DNA from 2 places in the Cobetia sp. 29-18-1 genome. Region 2 is predicted to be linked to the other one. Evidence: riboswitches for the same ligand, from Rfam matches in the RefSeq annotation. Region 2 holds a riboswitch; the other holds the start of a gene.
The links. A riboswitch is a leader RNA that binds a small molecule or an ion and turns the genes downstream of it on or off. The one in region 2 is predicted to bind thiamine pyrophosphate.

Region 1 (12,013 bases), on a different contig from region 2:
CCATAACTCGCGCACCTTGAGTCTCGGGCCGGATGGTGGCCTCTATCTGGCGCTGGGCATCCAGGGCAATTGCTCGAATCAATACCTCGCAGGCAGCGAGCAGGGCTACTCCTTCAGTGAACGCCGCGGCGGCGTGCTGCGCCTTGAGGAATCCGGCGATGCGCCGCACTGGCAGCCCTGGGCCAGCGGGCTACGCAACCCGGTAGGCCTCGCCTGGCAGCCAGGTAGGGAAGATGAGCCGCGTCTGCTGGCTACCAACAACGGCCCCGACCACTGGGGCTATGAGCAACCCCGCGAACTGGTGGTTGCTGCCCGCGAAGGCAGCTTCCATGGCATGCCCTGGTATCAGTGGGTCGATGGCCGCTGGCAGGCGGATGACTGCATCACGAGCGATTCACCGCGTGAGCGTGACGAGATTGCGCCGCCGCTGGCCGAGATCCCCGCTCGCAGTGCACCGATGGGAATCGCGGTGGTAACGCCAGAGCATCCATTGGCGGCAGACATGGATGTCGTGGTGGCAGTCCACGGCAGCTGGGGCACGGCGCCCTCCGGCAACGCCGCGGGTGACCCGGCCAGCCGCCGTGAGCCTCGCCTGCTGGGCCTCAAGCTGGCGACGCCAGACACTGAAGCACGCCTGGTGCCAGTGCTGACCGGCCTGCAGGACAGCAGCAGCGGTCAGCGCTGGATTCGCCCGCTCGATGTTCTGTTCGGCCCTGATGGCAGCCTGTACTTCACCTCGGATAGCGGCGCGGCTGGCCTCTATCGCCTCACCTTCGATTGATGGCCTGACCTCCAGCAGAACGGGCTTTTGATAATCGAGGCCCTGGCCCTTATTCACGCGCTCTCTCCAAGCCCTCTTGTCCAAGCACTCTCTTCAGGCTCTCTTTCCAGGAGCTGCTTGGCAGAGGGCCTATGGAGAGGGCCTATAAATAGGGCCGATGAATGCAGCGCTTGCCTGCTACAGATACTGAAAACCTGCCTTGCATGCCCCGCCTGCGAATTACAGGAATGTAGTCCTGTGCCCTCGCATGCACCCAATGGCCAGCTAGGCATTGTGTGGCCATGGAGCGACACTGGGTCGACGCCAAGCGTTTATTGAACGATGACGCGCTGATAGAGCCTATCTCGCCCGTGCATCCAGCCTACGAACTCCTGCGTATGATCCAACGAATACGCCATCGTCGGAGCCTGCCGCCATGAACCAGCAGCCACCCCCAGCATCACGGACGTCCGCCAGCCGGGACTCCCTGTCGAGCACATGCACGCACCTGACGCGCGCTCCCTGGCTGAGCATCGTGATGCCGGTGCATGACGAGGCAGCCGGCATCGTGCAAACCCTGATTGCCCTGAGTCGCCTGCGCGCGGGGGGTGACTGTGAAGTGATCGTGGTGGATGGTGGCTCGACGGATGGCACCCCCTCACTGGCCCGACCGCTGTGTGATGCCGTGCTGAGCAGTGAGCCGGGCCGGGCACGCCAGATGAATGCCGGAGCCGCGCGTGCACGCGGAGAATGGCTGCTGTTTCTGCATGCCGATACCGACTTGCCCGACAATGCGCTGGCATTGCTCAAGGAGGCCATCACGACGCATCGCCGCAGCGACTGGGGCCGCTTCGATGTCAGCATCAAGGGCGAGTCGCCGTGGTTACCGATGATCGCCGCCATGATGAATCTGCGCTCGCGGCTGACCAGCATCAGCACGGGCGACCAGACCCAGTTCGTGAAGCGCTCGACCTTCGAGGCCATCGGCGGCTTTGCCGACATGCCACTGATGGAAGATATCTGGCTGAGTGCCCATCTCAAGCATCTGACCCCGCCAATGAACCTGACCGCGCGTGTCACGACCAGCGGTCGACGCTGGGAGACCCACGGCGTCTGGCGCACCATCGTCAAGATGTGGGGACTGCGGCTGGCGGCCTGGTGTGGCGTCTCCCCTGCACGCCTGGCACGCCTTTACGGCTATCGCGCCGCGGCGCAGGCCTGTGAGCAGCGCGGCATGCCACATGCGTGATGCGGTGTTGCCTACCTTGCCCACCGCTGATGCCGCGTCAGAGGTGCGCCCGACTCTCATCATCTTCGGTCGCCTGCCCATCGCCGGCCACTGCAAGACACGCCTGATCCCCGCACTCGGCCCCGAGGGCGCAGCTCGACTCTATGCGCGGATGCTGAGCCATATCGTTGACCACGCCTGCGCCGCGCGCCTCGGCAAGGTCGTGGTGATGCTGACGCCCTCTGCCGAGCCGTCGAGTCAGGCACCTGAACAGGCGGCTCTGCGGGCAGCGCTGGAAGCCCGGCTGCGAAGCGTTGTCGATGCCACTGCCGACCTCACCTTCGAGGCACAGCCGCAGGGGGAGCTCGGTGAGCGAATGTCCCGGGCCATGGCCCGACATCTGCCCGAGGGGCCGGTGTTGCTGATGGGCTCCGACCTGCCAGCGCTGGATAGCCAGCGGCTGCGCGAGGCAGCCCACAGACTGCGCACTCACGACGCGGTGCTGCAGCCCACCGACGATGGTGGCTATGGCTTGATCGGCCTCAAGGCGCCCTGCCCGCAAGCCTTCCTGCTGCCCCACTGGAGCCATGCCCATGTCTGCCGGGACACTCTGGCGCTGCTGGCCCGGGCGGGGAGAACGGCCGCTTGCCTGCCGACCAGCTGGGATGTCGATGAGCCGCGTGACCTTGCGCGACTGTCGCGCCACCTGCCGGCACTCATGGCCGACCTTGCCGCTTGAGACTTTCCATAAATAAGCCCGCTTGAGGCTCATCACAGGTTCGGCATGCCTCCCAAAGTCGTATGCATTTTTGCTCACACTGCCCTTCTTCTACGCCGCAGGGCTGTTACACTCGCTGCATCGTGACTCACATGTCACAGCTTGACGGGGTGCCGGTAAGACCGGCTGAGATGTCATGCGCAGGCAACGTCCTTGCGTGAATGACGATCCCGCCGAACCTGATCCGGCTAGTACCGGCGTAGGGATCAAGCGCGAAGCGATGCCACTCGATATCGTCACCACTTTCTCACGGTGACTGTCGGCACCTCCCCCGCTTTTCCCCTGCTCCTGTTCCGGTACTGGCCACGCTTGCGCCAGAGACCTGCCGCCCCATTACGGGTCGTCAGCACGCTCACCGAGGGATGCGTCATGCCTAGTTTCAACGACCTGACCAGTGCCTGCGCCGAGGAATGGCGTGACTATCTCGAGCACGACTTCGTTCGCCAGCTGGGCGAAGGTCGTCTGCCGGAGGAGTCCTTCCGCCATTACCTGCAGCAGGACTACCTGTTCCTGATCCACTTCGCGCGTGCCTGGGCGCTGGCCGCCTACAAGAGCCGCACCCTCGCGGAGCTGCGTCAGGCCACGGCCAGTCTCGACACCATCCTCAATACCGAGCTCGATCTGCATATCGGCTACTGCAGCGAGTGGGGCATCAGCGAGGATGACCTGAGCGAGCTGCCGGAATCCCGCGCCACCCTGGCCTATACCCGTTACGTGCTCGATTGCGGCCAGCGCGGCGACCTGCTCGATCTGCACGTGGCGCTCGCGCCCTGCCTGATCGGCTACGGCGAGATCGCCGAGTGGCTGCTCGATCAGGACACCACCGAGATCGAGAACAACCCATACGCGGACTGGATCGCGATGTACTCAAGCGATGACTTCAAGGAAGCCGTCGAAGCCGAGCGCGAATGGCTGGATGCGCGCCTCTCGGAGGTCTCGGAGCGCCGACTGGGTGAGCTGGTCGATGTCTTCCGGGACGCCACGCGACTCGAGATCGACTTCTGGCAGATGGGCCTCGATCGCGCTTGAGTCATCACAGACTGACGTCCCGGCACTCGCCATGAGCCGCTCGGGATGACGCCATCCCCATGGATGGCACGACTGACAGGCCAACAGAGCCTGGATGCGAGAATGCTCCCCGTGGCAAGCCTGACGCTTCGGGCAACACCCTCGCATTGAAATCTGCACACGCTTGACGGGGTGCCGGTGGAACCGGCTGAGATCCTGCATGCATGCTTCGCCGCCCTGACGCGCGAGCTTGCCAGCAAGGGGTCCCGTGGAACCTGAACCGGTTAGGACCGGCGTAGGAATCAAGCTGATGGCCAGCCGCTGCGCGCGGCCGCCTCGCTCCCGGGCCACCTGCTGGCAAGGAGTCGGCGACGACCATCCTCTCCCTGCGCACGGTCTTCCCATGATGACGTCAGCCGTGACGTCGCCCTTTGAGGAGACCTGCATGAGCACTGCCCCGACGACACAAGACCCGCAAGCCACCAACGCCGCCGAGTCACCGCTCGCCTCGCAGCCTGAGGCTGCCCCCAAGGCACGCGCGCGCGCCGGTCGCAAGGATGGCAGCCGCCATCTCGCCAGCGAAGCACGAGTCGACGCCGCCGCCATCGCGCCGCTGAGCGGCTCGCGCAAGATCTATATCGAAGGCTCCCGTCCGGACATCCGCGTGCCCATGCGCGAGATCGGCTGCTCGCCGACCCAGACCTCCAGCGGCCTGGAAGAGAACCCGCCGATCGTCGTCTACGATACCTCCGGCCCCTACACCGATCCGGCGGTCGAGATCGACATCCGCCGGGGCCTGGCGCCGCTGCGCGAGAAGTGGATCGAGGAACGCGGTGATACCGAACAGCTCAATCAGCTGAGCAGTGAATATGGTCGCGTGCGCCAGGCCGACCTGCGCCTGTCGTCCCTGCGCTTCGAGCTGGACCACCGCCCGCGTCGTGCCCTGCCGGGCAAGAATGTCACCCAGCTGCACTACGCGCGCCAGGGCATCATCACCCCGGAGATGGAATACATCGCGATTCGCGAGAATCAGCGTCGTATCGCGCTGCGTGAGGAATATCAGGGCAGCGAATCCGTCGAGAGCATTCTGGGCCACCAGCACCCGGGCCACAGCTTCGGCGCCAACCTGCCCGACGAGATCACCGCCGAATTCGTGCGTGAGGAAGTCGCATGCGGCCGCGCCATCATTCCCGCCAACATCAATCACCCGGAAAGCGAGCCGATGATCATCGGCCGCAACTTCCTGGTGAAGGTCAACGGCAACCTGGGCAACTCGGCGGTCACCTCCTCCATCGAGGAAGAGGTCGACAAAATGACCTGGGCGATCCGCTGGGGTTCCGACACCGTGATGGACCTCTCGACCGGCGCCAACATCCACGAGACCCGTGAATGGATTCTGCGCAACTCTCCCGTGCCCATCGGCACGGTGCCGATCTATCAGGCGCTGGAGAAGGTCGATGGCGTGGCCGAGAACCTCGATTGGGAGATCTTCCGCGACACGCTGATCGAGCAGGCCGAGCAAGGCGTCGACTATTTCACCATCCACGCCGGCGTCCTGCTGCGCTATGTGCCGCTGACCGCCAGCCGCGTGACCGGCATCGTCTCGCGCGGCGGCTCGATCATGGCCAAGTGGTGTCTGGCACATCACGAGGAAAGCTTCCTCTATCGTCACTTCGAGGACATCTGCGAGATCTGCAAGGCCTACGACATCAGCCTGTCACTGGGCGATGGCCTGCGCCCGGGCTCGGTGGCCGATGCCAATGACGCCGCCCAGTTCGGTGAGCTCGAGACGCTTGGCGAGCTGACCAAGATCGCCTGGCAGCACGATGTCCAGGTCATGATCGAGGGCCCGGGTCACGTGCCGATGCACCTGATCAAGGAGAACATGGACAAGCAGCTCAGCGAGTGTGACGAGGCGCCCTTCTACACCCTCGGCCCGCTGACCACCGACATCGCCCCGGGCTACGACCACATCACCTCCGGCATTGGTGCCGCGATGATCGGCTGGTTCGGCTGCGCCATGCTCTGCTACGTGACCCCCAAGGAGCACCTGGGCTTGCCCAACAAGGACGACGTCAAGACCGGCATCATCACCTACAAGATCGCCGCGCATGCCGCCGATCTGGCCAAGGGCCACCCGGGCGCGCAACGCCGTGACAATGCGCTCTCCAAGGCACGCTTCGAGTTCCGCTGGGAAGACCAGTTCAATCTGGGCCTGGACCCGGACACCGCGCGCAGCTTCCACGACGAGACGCTGCCCAAGGACTCGGCCAAGGTCGCCCACTTCTGCTCCATGTGCGGGCCGAAGTTCTGCTCGATGAAGATCACCCAGGAAGTGCGCGATTACGCCAATGAGCATGGTCTGACCGGCGATGCCGACAGCGTGATGGCCGGCATGCAGGAGCAGGCCGACAAGTTCAAGCGTGAAGGCAGCCAGCTCTATCAGGAGGTCTAGCCAAGTGCCTGACGCACAGGAAGGCTGACATTCCGAGCGACACAAAAAACGCCCCGACCAGTGATGGTCGGGGCGTTTTCGTCACATCCTGCCACACGCTCATGACATCTCATGAGCGTGACAGAAGGCTCACGTGCGGCTGGTGACTTCCAGCAGGTGATAACCGAACTGGGTCTTCACCGGGCCCTGCACGGTGTTGATCGGGGCGCTGAACACGACTTCGTCGAATTCCTTGACCATCATGCCCGGGCCGAAGGCACCCAGGTCGCCGCCACTGCGGCCGGACGGGCAGGAGGAGTGCTCGCGAGCGGCATCAGCGAAATCGCGGCCGTTCTCGATTTCGGTCTTGAGAGCTGCACACTGTTCTTCGCTGGAAACGAGAATATGACGCGCTGTGGCCTGTGCCATGTCTATCACCTGTCACTGATCGAATAAATGCCGCCGGCAATCACCGGCGGCGTGGCAGGTCATTGTGGCCCAAGGCAGCGCTCGCCGCTAGCGTCGCGCGCCTCCCCACCTGCTCAGCGATATCCCAGACACGCGAACGCCCACCCGGAAGACCGGATGGGCGTTGGGGACGCTCGCCTGAGAGCGTCGGCAGCAGTCGCTTACTTGGCGACTTTCTGCATGGCCTCGGAGGCGGACTTGGCGTTGCTTTCTGCCAGTTCCTGACCTTTCTTGGCGTATTCCTGGTTCAGCTCGACCACTTTCTGGGTGTCGTTCTGCAGCTTCTCGCCCAGAGTCTTGACGGTTTCCTGCTGCTCCTTGACGAAGTTCTTCAGACCTTCGCTGTCCTTGATCTCGAGCATGGAACGCGCCTGGGTCAGGGAAGCATCAGCATAGGACTTGGTCAGTTCCATCTGTGCGCCGATCAGCTTCTCGCTGTAATCGATGCTCAGGGCGCTGAACGCACGCAGCGGAGACAGGAACATATCGTCGAACTGCTGAGCGGACTTCTCGAAGTTGGCATTGAACATGTAGGCACCCTCCAGGGTATTGGCATCACGCTGAAATGAACCGGAGCGTTGCTCCGTTCGGTTATCAGGACTGAACCGGGCTGGTGCACCGTAGTGACCGAGCCATCATTATCAAGCCGTCACTATCGAGCCGTCGCGGTCAGATAGTGCTATCGACCAGGTTCCATCCTCGCTGCAACGCAGCATAAGACAGTCTTTGTTGCACTGCAACATCAAAAACATCGCAACGACTGATCTGTACGCCCTGGTTGATGCAGTGGCTTGATTGCACTGGAGAAAAACAATCAGAAGTTGAAAAGAAAATTGACGCCTTGGGGCCCCGTCATGCCACACACCACGCCCTGGAACGCCAGACTGGGCCAAAGTGCTGGGCCATAGGGCTGGGAGGATAAAGGGCTAGGACAGAGGGCTGAGGCAGAAGCCCGAAGCTGAAAGCCTGAACTTGAGGATAGCGCCGTGCTGCTGCCTCACTGGCATGAGGCGTCGCGACAGCGTTTGCAGAGCAGGCGCCCGCCCAGCGCGCGTGCCTGATCTGCCTGGCGACAGAAGTCGACACTCTGGGTGGAAAGCCATCGCCGACAGCCCTGACAGCGCGGCAAGCCTTCCTCATCCTGCGACTGGGCGGAAGACGCGCCTTGCTGATTGTCGGCCGCAGCACCCGGCTGCTCGCCTGCCGCCTGCGGGCTAGCGGGGCCTTCTCGGCCATCCTGATCCAGAGCCTGGTGCCCGGGCTGCCAATGCGCGGCCTGCAGCCCTCGGCCCCCAAAACCGCACTGCCGTTTCAGGGCAGCCGTAGATGTCACGCCACGCTGGACCGCCAGCGTCGTGTCATCCGACGCCCCTTCCATGTCATCGGACTCTGCCGCCATGGCAGCGCTATCGCCTGAGGCCCGCGCCAGTTCTTCAGGCGATAGCGGCGGTTGCCATAGATAGGCCAGCGGGGATACCTGAGTGGCAGCGTCGCCATCCGTCGCGCGCGTGCCAGCGGCCAGGCCCAGCTCCGCCACCCAATCCGTGTTGGGGGCCACATGCTGGGTGGCGATGGCGCGCCCCAGCTGGCGCAGGCGGCGCTGATCGAGGCGGTGGGTAAAACTGCGCAGCCGTGTCACGTAAGCGGTCTTGCCGCTCACCTGCAGGCACTGACGCTTGAGGCGCGCGAAGGACAGCAGCGCACGACTGTCCACGATATCTTCCGGCGGCCGGCTGACCTGAGCCGCATCGGCCACCACGATGCGATAGCGCAATTGCGGCTGCAGGGTCATCCCCAGGCGCACAGGCAACAACGAGGAGGCCTCCAGCCATTGCACGATGGCGCGGCTACGCTCAGGGATCGCCTGCAAGGGACACGGCGTCACGGCATGCGCCATGACGCCATCTTCGCCTGAGGGTGTCTCGCCGCCCTGCGCGACTCGTCCGCTATGGGCCAACAGCTCACCGAAGGGGGTGATCGAGAGCGTCAGATCAAAACAGGAGGCATCCAGCACCCAGACCTGCATGAGGCTGTTGATCAGCAGGTGATCGATCTCGATCACGCCCTCTGCCTGCGCCAGCCGCACATCATGCAGCACGACCCAATCATCCCGCGTCCCCAACAAGGCATCCAGCTGGCTTGCCAGCGCACGGCGACGCGCCTGACGGGCACGTATCGCACGCAGGGCCTCCAGCACCTTGTGGCGCTCGGGCGCGGCAAGCGCAGCATCCTGCGCCAGCACCTCGAGCACCAGCAGGTCGTATTCCCGTGAATCGCAGTCCTTGATCAGCATGGGCGCCTCTGGATTAGAGCATTCATATATAACTCAGTGTAGTGCTCTATTCGCAATCTTTCTTGCCTCTGACTCCGCGGGAGAATCCGCCAGCGGATAGCGGATGACAGTGAAGAAGGCTGAGGGTCATCACTCCTGCGCTGTCTGAGGCGCGGCCTCCCGGTAGGGCAGCATTGCCGTCACCTGCTGACGCGCCTTGCTGAGCCAACGTGCCTCCTCCTCGACCGCCTCTGCCACCGCCTCCTGAAGCCCGGGATGCATCAGCCAATGCAGCGACCCGGTGGCATACGCCGCGAAACCGCGACTGATCTTGTGCTCACCCTGGGTGCCGGGATCGAAGCGCTTGAGCCCTCGCTGCAGGCAGAATTCGAGCCCCTGGTAATAGCAGACCTCGAAGTGCAGACAGTCGGCATGGACTTCGCTGCCCCACCAACGACCATACAGGCAATCACTGCCGATCAGACACAAGGCTGCCGCCACCGGCGCGCCCTGCTCATCTCGCGCCTGCACCAGCAGCAATCGCTCGGGCATGCTGCGCCTGAGCTGCTGGAAGAAATCGAGCGGCAGATAAGGGCGCTGGCCGCGCTCGAGATAGGTCATGCAGTAGCAGCGGTAGAAGGCCTCGATATCGTCAGAGCCAATCTGCGCTCCCTCGAGCCTGGCCAGCGTGAAGCCTTGCTCGGCGACCTTGCGCCGCTCGCGCCGGATCTCCTTGCGCCGTTTGGAACGCAGACTCTCAAGCCAGGTGGCAAAGTCCGGCTCGCCGCGTGACTGCCAGTGATATTGCATCCCGGGACGCGAAATCAGCTCCGGAATCGCCGCCTGCCAGTCTTGCCGCTCCTCTGCCGAGACAAACAGCAGATGAAACCCGCTGTGCTCATAACGACGTAGCGCGCTACCCGGCTCAGCCGCGGGTGCGATGCCAGCCTTGAGATGCGGCCATAACCACTCAAGCAAGGCACGCCGGGCTGCGGGCGACGCCAACTGTGGCGAGGTGACAAGGCGTGGGCCATCGCTGGGAGTGAACGGCACGGCAGTCAACTGCTTGGGATAATAGCGCCCACCCGCCTGCTCCAGGGCCTCCGCCCACTGCTGGTCGAACACATATTCGCCACGCGAGTGCAGCTTGAGATAGCGCAGCAGCCCCGCCAGCAAGCGGCCGTCGGCGTCGCGCACTACCAGATGGGCAGGATGCCAACCACTGCCGGCGCTGGCCGCACCGCAGCTTTCCAGCGCGCTCAGATAGGCATGTTGCAGGAAGGGATAGTCATCGCCTGCCAGCGCATTCCATTCACTGGCGGTGAGGGCGTCGAGGGAATCCAGCACCTCCAGGCGCCAGCCCTGTTTCTCTGCGGTACCTGCGGCGCTCGCAGCCTGCTGCTGGCCTGTTGCCGACCCTGTCGCCGCCTGAGCCGCCGACCCTGTCGCAGCCTCATCCTCTGCCTGCCATTGCCCTGTCACCGTACTCTCCTCATAGTCTTGCCATGCCTACCACTGGTGCAGACATGCCGCACAACCCAGGACATGCTAGTGTGTCGTCATGATGCAGGACAACGAGACCCACATGACAGAGACTCCCACGCCGCCCGACGATACGTCCACGAGCGGCTCACAGCCCCAGGGGCGCGCTCAAGAGTCCTCGCAAGGGCCCTCTCAAGGGCCTTATGCGCCGACCCCGCCCGCGCAGGACACCCACGCCAGCACGAATCTCATGGCAGTGGCCGCCTTTGCCCTGAGCGTGCTCGGCTGCCTGCTCGCGCCTGCGGCACTCGGCGGCGTCGTGTGTGGCCACATTGCGCGCAGCCAGATCCGCCGCAGTGGCGAAGCCGGTGACAGCTGGGCCCTGGCCGGACTGATTCTCGGCTACCTGCTGATCGCCCTATCGCTGGCCGGCCTGCTGATGTTCGGCGGCATGATGCTGACCATGTTCGGCATAATGGCATTCAGCACCTGACCAGCGCCTGACCAGCGCCTAGGCACTCCGGCTTGAACGTGCAGCGCGCCTGCACGGATAATGCGTCGACATTGCTTCCCCGTGCCAGCGGGGCATGCCTGCCTCTCGCAGCGTCTGCCCTGCCAGCGATTCCGGTTCCCCCGAGCCGCCTTGATACTGAGCGAGCCTCGATGTTGTACTCGATTCTCGATAATGATTTCTACAAGTTCACCATGCAGAACGCCGTGGTGAAACTGTTTCCGTATGCGCGCGCTCGCTACGCCTTCATCAACCGTGGCGAGCATTCGTTCCCGCCGGGGTTCGGCGAGGCCTTGCGCATCGCGGTAGACAACATGGCCGAACTGGCATTGAGCGTGGAAGAGAAATCCTTCCTCGAGCTTCACTGCCCCTTCCTGGACCCGACCTACCGCGACTTCCTGGCGGGCTTCCGCTTCGATCCCTCCGAAATCACCATCACCCAGACCGGTGATGAGCTGGAGGTGCATATCGAAGGCTACTGGTATCGCACCATCCTGTGGGAAGTCCCGCTGATGGCGATGATCAGCGAGCTCTGGTATCAGCTGGGCGGAGATCAACGCGACAGCGATCAGGCCCTGCGCGACAGCACCCTGGCCAAGATCGAGCACTACAAGCGTCTCGGCATCCGCGTGGCGGAATTCGGCACTCGTCGTCGTCACTCCTACGATGTGCACGACAAGGTGGTCGCGGGTCTCAAGGACCACGGCCGCGGCTGCTTCATCGGCACCAGCAACGTGCACATGGCACAGCGCCACGGCATCAAGCCGATCGGCACGCACGCCCATGAGTGGTTCATGTTTCATGCCGCGCGCTTCGGCTTCAAGATGGCCAACATCCTGGCGCTGGAGAACTGGGTCAAGGTCTATCGCGGTGACCTGGGGATCGCCCTGTCTGACACCTTCACCAGCCAGGCCTTCTTCAAGAGCTTCGACAAGAAGTTCGCCAAGCTGTTTGACGGCGTGCGCCACGACAGTGGTGACCCCATCGACTTCGCCGAGACCACCATCCGTCACTATGAGTCACTGGGCATCGACCCCAAGACCAAGACCATCGTGTTCTCCGATGGTCTGGA
Region 2 (12,013 bases):
GGCGCTCAGCGATGAGGACCTCGCCACCGCCGACTGGATTCTGCGCGAGGGGGGCTCGGGCACGCGGGCGGTCTTCGAGCGTGCACTGCACGGGCGGATCGAGCGCCTCAAGGTGCGCATGGAGCTGGGTCAGCACGAGGCCATCAAGCAGGCCGTGTTCGCCGGGCTGGGGCTGGGGTGTCTGTCGCGGCTGTCGGTGGCGGCCGAGATCGCGCGTGGCGAGCTGGTGGTGCTGGCCACGCCCCAGCTCAACCTGAAGCGGCGCTTCTCGATGCTGTGGCACCCGGAGCGTTACCGCAGCCCGCTGTGGCAGGCGGTCAAGGTCTATCTGGAAGCCAGCCCGCGCTGAGGCGTCGAGGACGAAGCCGCCGCGCGCTTGATAGTTTGCTAACATAGGCGCTCCCCGCGAGCCGGCTGCCGCCGAGCCACGCCGCCGAGCCACGCCGCTGAGCCACGCTACTGCGCCTGAGCCACGGGGAGCGTAACGGTCTGTCTAGCGTCCATGGAGATGATGATGAGCACAACGGTCGAGCTTTATTACCACGAGAGCGATGCTCGTGATGGCGCCGAGGAACAGACAACGAGCCAGCAGGACGCGACGCCGCTGGTCATTCTTCACGGCCTGTTCGGCAGTGCCGACAACTGGCGTTCGCATATCAAGTCTTGGTCGCGGACACGCCGCGTGATCGCGGTGGATCTGCGCAACCACGGCCGCAGCCCGCACGTGGCCGGCATGAGCTACCCCGAGCAGGCCGCGGATGTCATCGCGCTGCTCGACCGCCTCGCCATCGAGCGCTGTGACCTGCTGGGCCACTCGATGGGCGGCAAGGTCGCCATGCAGGTCGCGCTCGAGGCGCCCGAGCGTCTGCGCAGCCTGCTGGTCGCCGATATCGCGCCGGTCGCCTATGGCCACGGGCATGACGATATCTTTGCCGCCTTCGAGGCGGTGCGTGACGCGCGCCCGGCCTCACGCAAGGAGGCCGACACGGTGATGGCGCAGCATGTCGATACCCCGGCCATTCGCCAGTTCCTCGCCACCAATCTGGTGCGTCTCGACGATGGCGCCATGGGCTGGCGCGTCGGGCTGGACCATATCGCGGCGGGTTACCCGCAGATCGTCGAGGCGCCGCACGGCCAGGGGCCGGTCGAGCTGCCGGCGCTGCTGCTGTGGGGCTCGCGCTCCAACTACGTGCAGGCCGAGGGCCTGGCGACGATGCGCGAACACTTTCCTGCGCTGGAAGATGACTCGCTGGAGGCCGGCCATTGGCTGCACGCCGAGCGTGCCAGCGAGTTCCAGCAGGCGGTGGTGACGTTCCTTGATCGCGTCGCACGCGCTTGAGTACGCCGAGCAGCCACTCCGAAAATCGTCAGCCGGCCGCGAGCGAGCGGGTCATCCCGCCGGTGACCACCCACGAGCGCCTGGTGGTGGCGCTGGTCACCCTGCTGCAGTTCGCCGTCATCATGGGCTTCACCATGGTGATGGCGCTGGGTCCCGACTTTGCCACCTCGCTGGGCATTCCGCTGGATCACCTCGGCTATATCGTCGGCAGTTATCCGCTGGCCGCCGCGGTGGGCACCCTGCTGTGGACGCGACACGCCGATCGCTTCGATCGCCGCTGGGCAGTGCTGGGCTTCCTGTTCGGCGCGGCGCTCTGTCACCTGATCGCCAGCTTCGCCACCGACTTCGAGACCCTGCTGGCGGCGCGCATGCTGGGCGGCCTGTTCGGCGGGCCGGCGGCGGCGACGGCGCTGGCCATCGTGATCGACGTGGTGCCGGGAGTACGCCGGGGGCGCGCCATGGGCCTGGTGATGGGTGCCTTCTCGGTGGCCTCGGTGCTGGGGCTGCCGTTTGCGCTGTGGCTGTCGCAGGGCTTCGGCTGGCAGGCGCCATTTCGCGCCGTGGCGCTGCTGGCGCTGCTGGTATGCGGGCTGCTGGCCTGGATACTGCCGCCGATCCGCGGCCATCTCGATAACCCCGAGACGCGTCAGCGCAGCCGCAAGGGCACCACGATCCTGAACATCCTGGCCCAGCCCGACCATCGCCTGGGGCTGGCGCTGATCGCCACGGCGATGTTCAGCAATTTCCTGGTGATTCCCAACCTGGCAAGCTATCTGCTGTTCAATCTGGGCCTGCCGCGCGAGGATCTCGGTGGGCTCTACATGATCGGTGGCGGGCTGTCGCTGGTCGGCATGCAGCTGACGGGGCGGCTGTGTGATCGCTATGGCTGTGTCTGGCCGGGCACCATCACCTGCCTGATGACGGCGCTGGTTGGCTGGGCCTTCCTGCTGCATTCGCCGGGGCCGTCGCTGATCTGGATCGGCTTCGGCGCCTACATGCTGTTCTCGTCGGCGCGGCGTGTGACCCAGAATACGCTCAACAGCTTCATTCCCGCCGACCACGAGCGGGCAGCCTTCACCAGCACCCAGAGTGCCGTGCAGCATCTGAGCTCCGCCGCCGGCAGCTATGTGGGCGCCGGACTGCTGGTCAGCACGTCGAGCGGCGCGCTGGAAGGCATGCCGCTGCTGGTCGCGGTGCTGATGATCGCGCTGGTGATCCAGCCGCTGCAGATCCTGTGGCTGTCGCGTCGCCTGGCACGCCGCTAACGCTTGTCGAATAGGCACAAGACGGCGAGAGTGAGCCGGTCCTGAACCCAAAACGCCCTGTCGGAATCTCCGGCAGGGCGTTTTGCATGGGGCGCGCAAGCGCTCAGCGTTTCAAGAGCTCTGGGCGCTCAACGTCTCAGGGCGCGTTGACGTCGACGGCCAGGTGGCTCAGTGACTGGCGCTTCTTGATCATGCCGCGCTCGAACAGGAAGTCCTCGAAGTCACGATAGCGGCCGGCATCCAGCGCGGCAGGACGCAGCGCGAAGCGCGGCAGGGTGGCGTACCAGGCTTCCTTGTTGAGCTCGGTATCCAGTGCCGGGTCGGAGTCGCGGAACATCTCCCAGCCCTGGTCCGGGTGATTGATGATCCAGGCGGTGGCCTCGCCGACGGCGGCGAGGAAGCCGGCGTACTGTGCCTGCTTGCGCTCGTAGCTGTCGCTGTTGGCGACGAAGATCAGCTCGTCATAGGTCGGCACGCCTTCTTCCTCGATGTAGAAGGCGCGGCCCTTGACGCCTTCCTGGGCCATCTGGGCCAGCTCGAAGTTGCGGAAGGCGCCGGTGACGGCATCGACCTTGCGCGTCAGCAGTGACGGCGTCAGCGAGAAGTTGACGTTGGTCAGCGTGATGTCATCCAGCGTCAGGCCGCTATGCTGCAGCATGGTGGAGAGCAGCACTTCCTCGACACCGCCCACCGAGTAGCCGACCCGCTTGCCCTTGAGGTCGGCGATCGACTGGATGTCACTGTCGGCGCGCACCACCACCACATTCAGCGGCGTGGCGACCAGGGTGCCGATACGCACCAGCGGCAGGCCCTGATCGATCTGCAGGTGCAGCTGCGGCTGATAGCTGATGGCGATGTCGACGCGCTCGGCGGCGGCCAGCTTGGGCGGCACGCTCGGGTCGGCGGGGGCGATCAGCTCGACATCAAGGCCGTGCTTCTTGAACAGACCCAGCTCCTGCGCCAGCACCAGCGGGGCGTGGCCGGGGTTGGTGTACCAGTCGAGCATGACCTTGAACTGCGTCAGCGGCTGCTCGGCGGTGGCAGCGTCCTTGGGGTTGTCCTCGGCGACGTCCTTCGAGTCAGCATCAGCGCTCTGTTCGTCGCTGGCGGCTGGCGGGGCTTCCGCGGCCGGTTCAGCACCGTTCTTGGCCTGCTTGGCGGCGCCGGCGGTCGCTTCCACGGCTTCCTGGCTTGCCACCGGCGCCGAGGCGGGTGAGTCGCCGTTCACCCCGACCTCGGCCTGCTGAGCGACGATTTCCGGCGCTGACTGGGTGCTGGTGGCGGGTTCTGCGTCGGCGGCGTGGGCCGACATGGCGGTGGCTGGCAGGCTGCTCAGGCACAGCGTGGTCAGCAGGGTGGCGAAGGCGGTGGACAGCAGTGAGGCACGCGGTGAACGTGTCGGCTGCGCTTTGCGCCGTGGCGCCGATGACGAAAGAGACATGGCGGAGTTCCTTGTGATCACAGGGTAGTGGTGCTGCCGTTCGTGGGCGGCAGTCGTCAGGCTCATGCAATTTGTGTCGAGCGTCGTTGCGTCTTTCGATAACGCGATCTTGCGATCTTGCGGTCATGCGGTCATGCAGTGTCTGTCCGGAGCCCTGAACGCCTCAGCTCAGGCGTGTCAGCCGGTCGCGGTGCCAGGGCATCAGGGCGCGCAGCAGCGCATCCAGCGAGAAATAGAGCAGCAGGGAGAAGGCGACCAGTACCAGCAGGGCGGCGAACATCAGGTCGATCTCCATGCGCGCGTTGGCGTTAAGCATCAGATAGCCCAGCCCCTGACTGGCACCGGCCCATTCCCCGATGACGGCGCCGATGGGGGCGGCGGTCGCGGCCATGCGTATGCCGGAGGCCAGTGCCGGCAGCGCGGCGGGCAACTGGATGTGGATCAGCCGGCGCCATGGGCTGGCACCCAGGGTATGGGCAAGATCCAGCCAGCCCTGTCGGGTCTGGCGCAGGCCGTCGTAGCCGGTGGAGGCGACCGGGAAATAGATGATCAGTGTCGCCATCACCACCTTGGACAGCATGTCATAGCCGAGCCACAGCACCAGCAGCGGCGCGATCGCGAACAGCGGTATCACCTGACTGATCAGCAGCATCGGCAGCAGCGTGCGGCGCAGGCGGGGAATGAAGGCCAGCGCCAGCGCGGTGGCAAGGCCGAGTAGAATGCCCAGCACCAGCCCGGCCAGTATCTCGCTGATGGTGACGCCAGCGTGATGGGCCAGCAGCGGCGCCTTCTGGATCAGCACCTCGAGCACGGCCTGCGGCGTGGGCAGAATGTAGGGCGGTACGGCGGTGACGACAATGATCAGCTGCCAAAGCCCCAGCAGGAGCAGCGCACTGATGACGAGGTGACGCATGGCGTGCAGACGTTTCATGCGGCCTCCTCGCTATCGCGCAGGCGGGCGATCAGTTGCGCCTGCGCCGGTGGCAGGGCCGGGTCATCCAGCGGCACCGGGCGTGCGGCGCCAAGCCCCGGCAGGCGTTCCAGCTCGGCGCCGTGGCCCGGGAGGCTCGAGGGGCGCAGCACCAGCAGTTGATCGGCGAGGCGCAATGCCTCCAGCGGGTCATGGGTCACCATCAGGACGGTGCGGCCCTTGAGCAGGCGGCTGGCCAGATCATGCAGCTCCAGACGGGTGATGGCATCCACCGCCGAGAACGGCTCGTCCATCATCACGACCGGCGCCTGCTGGTAGAGCGTGCGGGCGAGGGCGACGCGCTGGCGCTGACCGCCGGAGAGGGCATCCGGCCAGGCCTGCTCACGGCCCTCAAGCCCGACCGCGGCCAGAAGCTCATGGGCAAGCTTGCGATTGCGCGGCCGCCGGCGCAGGTCATCGCCCAGCCACAGGTTGTCGATGACGCGCCGCCACGGCAGCAGCAGGTCCTGCTGCGCCATCCAGGCCACGCGGTCGGTCAGCGGCTGACCGTCATCGGTGGCGAGGTCGAGCTGGTGGAGGTCTGACATCTCCAGGCCGGCCAGCAGGCGCAGCAGCGAACTCTTGCCGCAGCCGGAGCGCCCCAGCAGTGCCGTCCAGCTACCGGCCTCCAGACGCGCGGAAATATCGCGGAACAGCGTGTGGCCGGCGTAATCGATTCGTGCGTTGTTGAGGGTGAGTCCCAGCGACACAGGCAATTCCGTGGTCAGGCGGCATGCCGGCAGGAGGAAACAGGTGACGCGCCATGCAGGGCACGCGTCGGGGATTCCCTCCGCCGGTATCAACCGGATCAGGTTCCAGGGGTTGTCGCGCGACGTATCGCTGCGGCTCTCAGCCCATCCTCGGGCACCCCCATCCAGGCCGACAGTGTAACGTCACTGTCTTGCCGGTGTCTTGTCCGGCGCGGGTCAGGGGGGCGGGTCAGGTGGGCAGGGCAGAGGTGGCGTGCGAAACGGACTATGCCGATGTGCCACGCCTTGGGTATGCTGAGCATTACTGTAACAAGACGTGTAGCCCAAGGAGATCATCATGCCCGACACACCGGATCTCTCGACCTGTTCCAGTTATCCCGTTCCCCCGCGGCGGCCGAGCACGGCTGAGGCCGTGGGCGAGCCGCGTCCCGTGCCCAGGGGCTGGCCCGAGGAGTCACTGACCCGCCGGCTCTCGACCTATCTGGGTCAACCGCTCGAACCGCTGGCGCTCGCCTGGCCGGATAGCGCCAACTGGCTATGGCGCCAGCGTGGCGGCACGCCCGGCCTCATCAAGCTGGCGCGCACCGGCCCAGACCATGACCCCTTCTGGCGCGCAATGCGCGGGGTCTTCGGCGCCGATCGCTGGGCGACGCCGGAGGGCCTGACGCGACTGGCGGGCGCCTTGCCCGCGCGTTTGCCGATTCCGCCACTGCCCCTGACCTTTCTGGGGCGTCTCGATGGCGCGCCCATCTGGCACCTGCCGTGGTCCAGCGGGCAGCCGAGTGATCTCAGCATCACCTTCTGTGAGCTGCTGGGCGACCAGCTCGGTCGCCTGCATCAGGATACGGTGTCGGGCTTCGGCCAACCGCTGGCGCAGCCGATGCCGCTGTTGCACTGGAATACCCGCGTCACGCGCTATCTCGCCCATCACCCGCGTCGCGCGGAGCTTGGCACGCTGCTCAAGCGCACCTACCCGGCGCCGACCCGCGCGGTGTGGTGTCTGCCGGACATGCGCGCCGATCAATATCTGTGCGCCGCCACCGGCTGGGTATGGAGCGATTGGGAGGCGCTGGTGTGGGCACCGATCGAGTTCGACTGGGCGCTGGTGGAGTTGCTGCTGGAAACGCCGGAGCAGCGTCAGGCCTTCATGAAGGGCTATTCGCGCCATGGGCGCATGATCGATCTCGATGGCCAGCGTGAGCTGTGTCGTGCGCTGTTGTGGGCGATGGAGGCCTTCGGCCCGCGGTCCTATGCTGAGCTTGCGGCAGCCCCGGCCTGGGTCTCGCCGCGCAGCCTGGCGTGAAATCCGCGTGCTTCACGCTGCAAGTACATGAAAGGTGTGAAATTTCTCTGCAGCCCCATCGCTGACATGGAATACTGTGGGTGAGTCGTCGTGGACGTCACTCGAGATCTGATGTAGGGCTTGGCGGGGGAGCACTCGTGGTAGAGAACCTGAATTATTATTTCTTGCTGGCAGGCACGCTGATCGCCTTGAGCGTGTTGGCCAGCCGCGTCTCGGCGCGTCTTGGCATGCCGCTGCTACTGCTGTTCCTCGGCCTTGGCATGCTGGCGGGTGAAGATGGCGTGCTGGGCATCCAGTTCGATGACGCCTCATCCGCTTACATGATCGGCAACCTGGCGCTGGCGCTCATCCTGCTCGATGGCGGCCTGCGCACGCGGCTGTCCACGTTTCGTGCCGGCCTGAAACCGGCGCTGGTGCTGGCCACCGTCGGGGTCTTCATGACCAGCGGCCTGGTGGGCCTTCTGGCCATGTGGCTGTTTGATCTCACCCTGATCGAAGGCCTGCTGGTCGGGGCCATCGTCGGCTCCACCGATGCCGCGGCGGTCTTCTCGCTGCTGGGCGGCCAGGGCGTTCACCTCAATGAGCGTGTCGGTGCGACGCTGGAAATCGAGTCCGGCACCAACGACCCGATGGCGATCTTCCTGACCATCACGCTGGCCGAGATCCTGACCGGTCAGCTATCCGGCGTCGCGTCGGGCATCATGAGTTTCCTGCTGCAGTTCGGTGTCGGCGCCGCCATGGGGATCGCCGGCGGCTGGCTGATCGCCCGTCTGATGCGCTATCTGGACCTCGCGCCCGGCCTCTATTCGCTGCTGGCGCTGGCGCTGGGCTTGAGCCTGTTCGCCACCACCAACGAGATGGGCGGCAGCGGTTTCCTCGCCATCTATCTGTGCGGCCTGATGATCGGCAATCACCCCGGGCGGCATCTGGAGCACATCCTGCCGGTGCATGATGGCCTGGCGCATCTCTCGCAGATCGTGCTGTTCCTGATGCTGGGCCTGCTGGTCTCGCCCTCGACCATGCTGCAGTTCGCGCTGCCGGCCGCCATCCTCAGCGTGGCGCTGATTCTGGTGGTGCGCCCGCTGGCGGTCATCCTGTGTCTCAAGCCGTTCTTCCGCTTCCGCTGGCGCGAGCTGTGGTTCATCAGCTGGGTCGGGCTGCGAGGGGCGGTGCCGATCGTGCTGGCGATCTTCCCGGTGATCACCGGGGTCGAGAATGCCGGTCTCTACTTCAATGTCGCCTTCTTCGTGGTCATCATCTCGCTGCTGGTGCAGGGCTCGTCGCTGGCGCCGATGGCGCGCAAGCTGAGGGTGGTGGTGCCGCCGGGCGCACAGCCCAGTCGCCGCAACCTGCTCGGCATCATGCCGGTCAATGACTACGAGATGCTGGTCTATCGCGTCGACAACACGGCGCTGGAGGGCGTGGCGCTGCGCATGCTGCGCTTCCCCTCGGGGGCCAAGGTCGGGGCGCTGTTCCGCAACAAGGTGCTGATCCACCCCAAGGGCAGCACCTGCCTGCATCAGCAGGATGTGCTGTGCGTGGTGGGGCGCTCCTGTGATGTGCCGAGCCTCAACCGCATGTTCAATGGCGAGAGTCTGCAGCACGAGCAACGTGCCTTCTTCGGGACCTTCACGCTGGAAGGCGATGCCAACATGCAGGATATCGCCGATGTCTACGGCTTGACGCTCTCCCAGGGCGAGCACCACCTGACCATCGCCGAATTCATCACCCGGCGAGTCGGCGGGGTGCCGGTGGTCGGCGACGATGTCGACTGGCATGGTATCCACTGGGTGGTGAACGAGGTGGAAGGCAATCGCATCACCAAGGTCGGCCTGCGACTGCACTGAGTCTGAGTCCGTGTCTGAGCCTGAATCTGTGTCAGGGCCTGAGTCTGGACCTGCGCCTGCGCCTGCGCTTCACACACTACGACGCCCCCATTGCACTGCGTGTAATGGGGGCGTCGTGTTTGGACTCATCAATATCGTATTCTGTTGATGTCAGGCCAATTTGTCCGTGACAGCGCCTGGCCACCGATTGTGGCCAGCGACAAGGAGGTGACTACATGGCCAGCCCACATCCTCATCTCGCGGGCTTTCTGCGACGATTCGAGCAATTCCCGCCCGGACTCACGGCGGATGAGAAGACCTTTCATGCCACCTTCAACGTGGTCTATGTGCTGGCGGTCAGCTGCCATCTGCTCTACGCCATCCTGCTGTTGTGGCTGGGCGAGATGGGCATTCTGGCGCTGAATCTGGCGATGCTGATCGTCGATCTGGTCTGTCTGCAGCTGCACCGTGCTCGCCGTGAAGCCCTGGCGGCCACGCTGATGGCGTTGGGCACCTGCGCGCAGATCAGCTTCTCGCTGCGCTATTTCGGCTCTGAGGCCGGGTTCGACTACTTCTACTTCGGCGCCTTGCTGTGCATCTACTCGATCCGCATGTCGTTCATGCGGCGCGTTCTGCTGTGTGCCGCCTGCCTGAGCATGCCGCTGCTGGCCTACATCATCCTGATGCTGGAAGGGCCGACCAATCCGCTGCCCGCCGGCTGGATGCTGGCATTTCGCATCATCAATCTGGGCGTCTTGACCATCTTCTTCACGCTGGTGCTGGTGCAGATGGGCTGGTCGGTGGAGCGCCTGCAGCAGCGTTTCGAGACGGGAGGGCGCTTCGATGCGCTGACCGGCGCCCTGAGTCGCGCCGAGCTGGTCGACAGCGGGCGCGGCATGTTGATCAACAACGGGGCGCTGAGCGTGATGATGGTGGATGTCGACCATCTGGCGCTGATCAACGAGACCTGGGGTCGCCAGGCCGGTGATCAGGTGCTCAAGGAGCTGGTGCGGCGCATGCGCAGCATCCTGCGCGGGGAGGACCTGGTCGGGCGCTATGGCGGCGAGGAGTTCGTGCTGTTGTGCCCGGGGCTGCATGGCGAGCGCGTCGATCAGGTGGCAGAGCGCCTGTGCAAGGGCGCCTCGGCGTTGCCGTTCGTCATCAATGACGGCCTCAACAGTCTGGATGTCAATCTGTCGATCGGTGTCGCCCAGCGTCAGTCCGGCGACAAGGACCTGGAAGGCCTGATCGCCAAGGCCGACGTCAATCTGTTCCGCGCCAAGCAGGACGGCGGCAATGGCTTCGTCAGTGACACCCAGCTGGGCCCCGTGGGTGGGCCGGGCATCGCCGCCATCAATTGAGCACAAAGCTCTGTGAGCAGAGCTTCGTGCATGGAGATTTGCGAACAAGGCTTGGTATACAACCCAGCACGCCCCCGGAGAATGACATTCATGTCTCCGGGGGCGTGCGTGTGTCAGGGCGGCATCAGGCTTGCCCTGAGAGGTGTCAGCGGCGGTTGGGCTGGCGACGACGGCCCTTGTTTGCGGACTTGGGGGCGTAGTCGCTGTTCGAGGCCGGCACCGCGAGCTTGGGCGCAAAGCCTTCCACGACTTCGCGCGTCACGAAATAGCCCAGGTGCTGCTCGATGGCGCACAGGTTGCGGAAGTCATCACGCGAGACCAGCGAGATGGCTTCACCGCTGGCCCCGGCACGGCCGGTACGCCCGATGCGGTGGACATAATCCTCGGCGGCGTCCGGCAGGTCGTAGTTGACCACGCGTTGCAGGTCATCGATGTCGATGCCCCGCGCGGCAACGCCGGTGGCCACGAGATACTTGATGGTGCCGGCCTTGAAGTCGGCCAGCAGCTGCTCGCGCATTGCCTGGCTGCGACCGCTGTGGAAGGACTCGGCAGCGATGTCACGCTTCTCCAGCTGACTCACCAGCTTGGCGGCGCCGCGCTTGGTCTCGATGAAGATCAGCGCCTGCTGCCACTGCTTCTCGTGAATCAGGTGGCTCAGAAGGGCGGACTTGAACTCCTTGTCGACCGTGATCAGATACTGGCTGATATCCGGCGCGGTGACGTTCTCCGGTGCGACCATGATCTCGACGGCGTCCGTCACTGCGGTCTTGGCGAGCACGCGCACCTGGGCCGAGAGCGTGGCCGAGAACAGCAGGTTCTGGCGCTCTCTGGGCAGCTTCTCGACGATCTTGTTGATGTCGGCGATGAAGCCCATGTCGAGCATGCGGTCCGCTTCGTCGATGACGAGGGTGCGTGTCTCGTCGAGGTGGATCGCGCGGCGGGTCAGCATGTCCAGCAGGCGGCCAGGCGTCGCCACCAGGATGTCCACGCCCTCGATCAGACGCTGTTGCTGGGGTTCGATCTCCACGCCGCCATACATCGCCATGGAGCTGACTTCCAGATACCTGGAGTAGTGCTGGATGTTGTCTTCGACCTGAATCGCCAGCTCCCGCGTCGGCGTCAGGATGACGGCATGTACGCGCTTGGCACGCACCTTGGGCGCCTGCTGCAGGGTCTGCAGGATGGGCAGCACGAAGCTTGCCGTCTTGCCGGTACCCGTCTGGGCGGCGGCGATCAGGTTGTCACCGGCCAGCACGACGGGGATCGCCTTCTCCTGGATGGGAGTCGGGGTCTGGTAGCCTTGCTCGGTGACGGCCTTGACGATGGAATCGCTCAAACCAAGGGCAGAAAATGGCATGGTGTCTCGACTTGTCTAGAGGGGGAGGGGCAAGCGCACATTCTGCGGCAAGGAATGTCTGGCGCAGTGATGCTCACTGTAGCCGAAAGCCCGCTGACGGCCCGGCGCATCATTGGCCATCGCTGCTCAGGCAGGGTAGCGAAGTGGCGGCGATGGGCGCTGCGCGGCAACAATGAAAAAGCCCCGCCTACCTGAAGTAGACGGGGCTTTCGGAATTCAAGGTGGTGGAGGGACAGGGATTCGAACCCTGGGTAGGCTATTAACCTACGCCGGTTTTCAAGACCGGTGCATTCAACCGCTCTGCCATCCCTCCGACTCACGGAGCGAAATACTACCGAACCTGATGAGAATAGCAAGGGGTAGGCGAAGAAAAATCTTCGGAAAAGCCATCACGGACAATCACTTGCAGCAGGATGGCGCCGGGGTGAGGCCGCCGGAGCC

Region 1: it holds a riboswitch for thiamine pyrophosphate, as region 2 does, so the genes downstream of both, thiC (phosphomethylpyrimidine synthase ThiC) here and QD208_RS13970 (ABC transporter ATP-binding protein) in region 2, are expected to answer to the same signal.

What each region holds. Positions count from the first base shown of each region.
Region 1 covers NZ_JARWKS010000002.1:173,618-185,630, reverse strand. The annotation lists gene QD208_RS02560 (PQQ-dependent sugar dehydrogenase) at 1-781, shown strand, start outside; gene QD208_RS02555 (TIGR04283 family arsenosugar biosynthesis glycosyltransferase) at 1,299-2,009, shown strand; gene QD208_RS02550 (TIGR04282 family arsenosugar biosynthesis glycosyltransferase) at 2,002-2,727, shown strand; TPP riboswitch at 2,863-2,989, shown strand; gene tenA (thiaminase II) at 3,136-3,795, shown strand; TPP riboswitch at 3,953-4,093, shown strand; gene thiC (phosphomethylpyrimidine synthase ThiC) at 4,220-6,229, shown strand; gene QD208_RS02535 (peptidylprolyl isomerase) at 6,359-6,637, opposite strand; gene QD208_RS02530 (phasin family protein) at 6,838-7,206, opposite strand; gene QD208_RS02525 (nuclease-related domain-containing protein) at 7,674-8,969, opposite strand; gene QD208_RS02520 (GNAT family N-acetyltransferase) at 9,099-10,430, opposite strand; gene QD208_RS02515 (DUF4190 domain-containing protein) at 10,534-10,923, shown strand; gene pncB (nicotinate phosphoribosyltransferase) at 11,094-12,013, shown strand, end outside.
Region 2 covers NZ_JARWKS010000018.1:72,302-84,314, forward strand. The annotation lists gene QD208_RS13945 (LysR substrate-binding domain-containing protein) at 1-349, shown strand, start outside; gene QD208_RS13950 (alpha/beta fold hydrolase) at 515-1,339, shown strand; gene QD208_RS13955 (MFS transporter) at 1,336-2,604, shown strand; gene QD208_RS13960 (ABC transporter substrate-binding protein) at 2,741-4,045, opposite strand; gene QD208_RS13965 (ABC transporter permease) at 4,209-4,976, opposite strand; gene QD208_RS13970 (ABC transporter ATP-binding protein) at 4,973-5,725, opposite strand; TPP riboswitch at 5,784-5,897, opposite strand; gene QD208_RS13975 (hypothetical protein) at 6,063-7,028, shown strand; gene QD208_RS13980 (potassium/proton antiporter) at 7,166-8,875, shown strand; gene QD208_RS13985 (GGDEF domain-containing protein) at 9,091-10,215, shown strand; gene QD208_RS13990 (DEAD/DEAH box helicase) at 10,361-11,572, opposite strand; tRNA gene QD208_RS13995 (tRNA-Ser) at 11,795-11,885, opposite strand.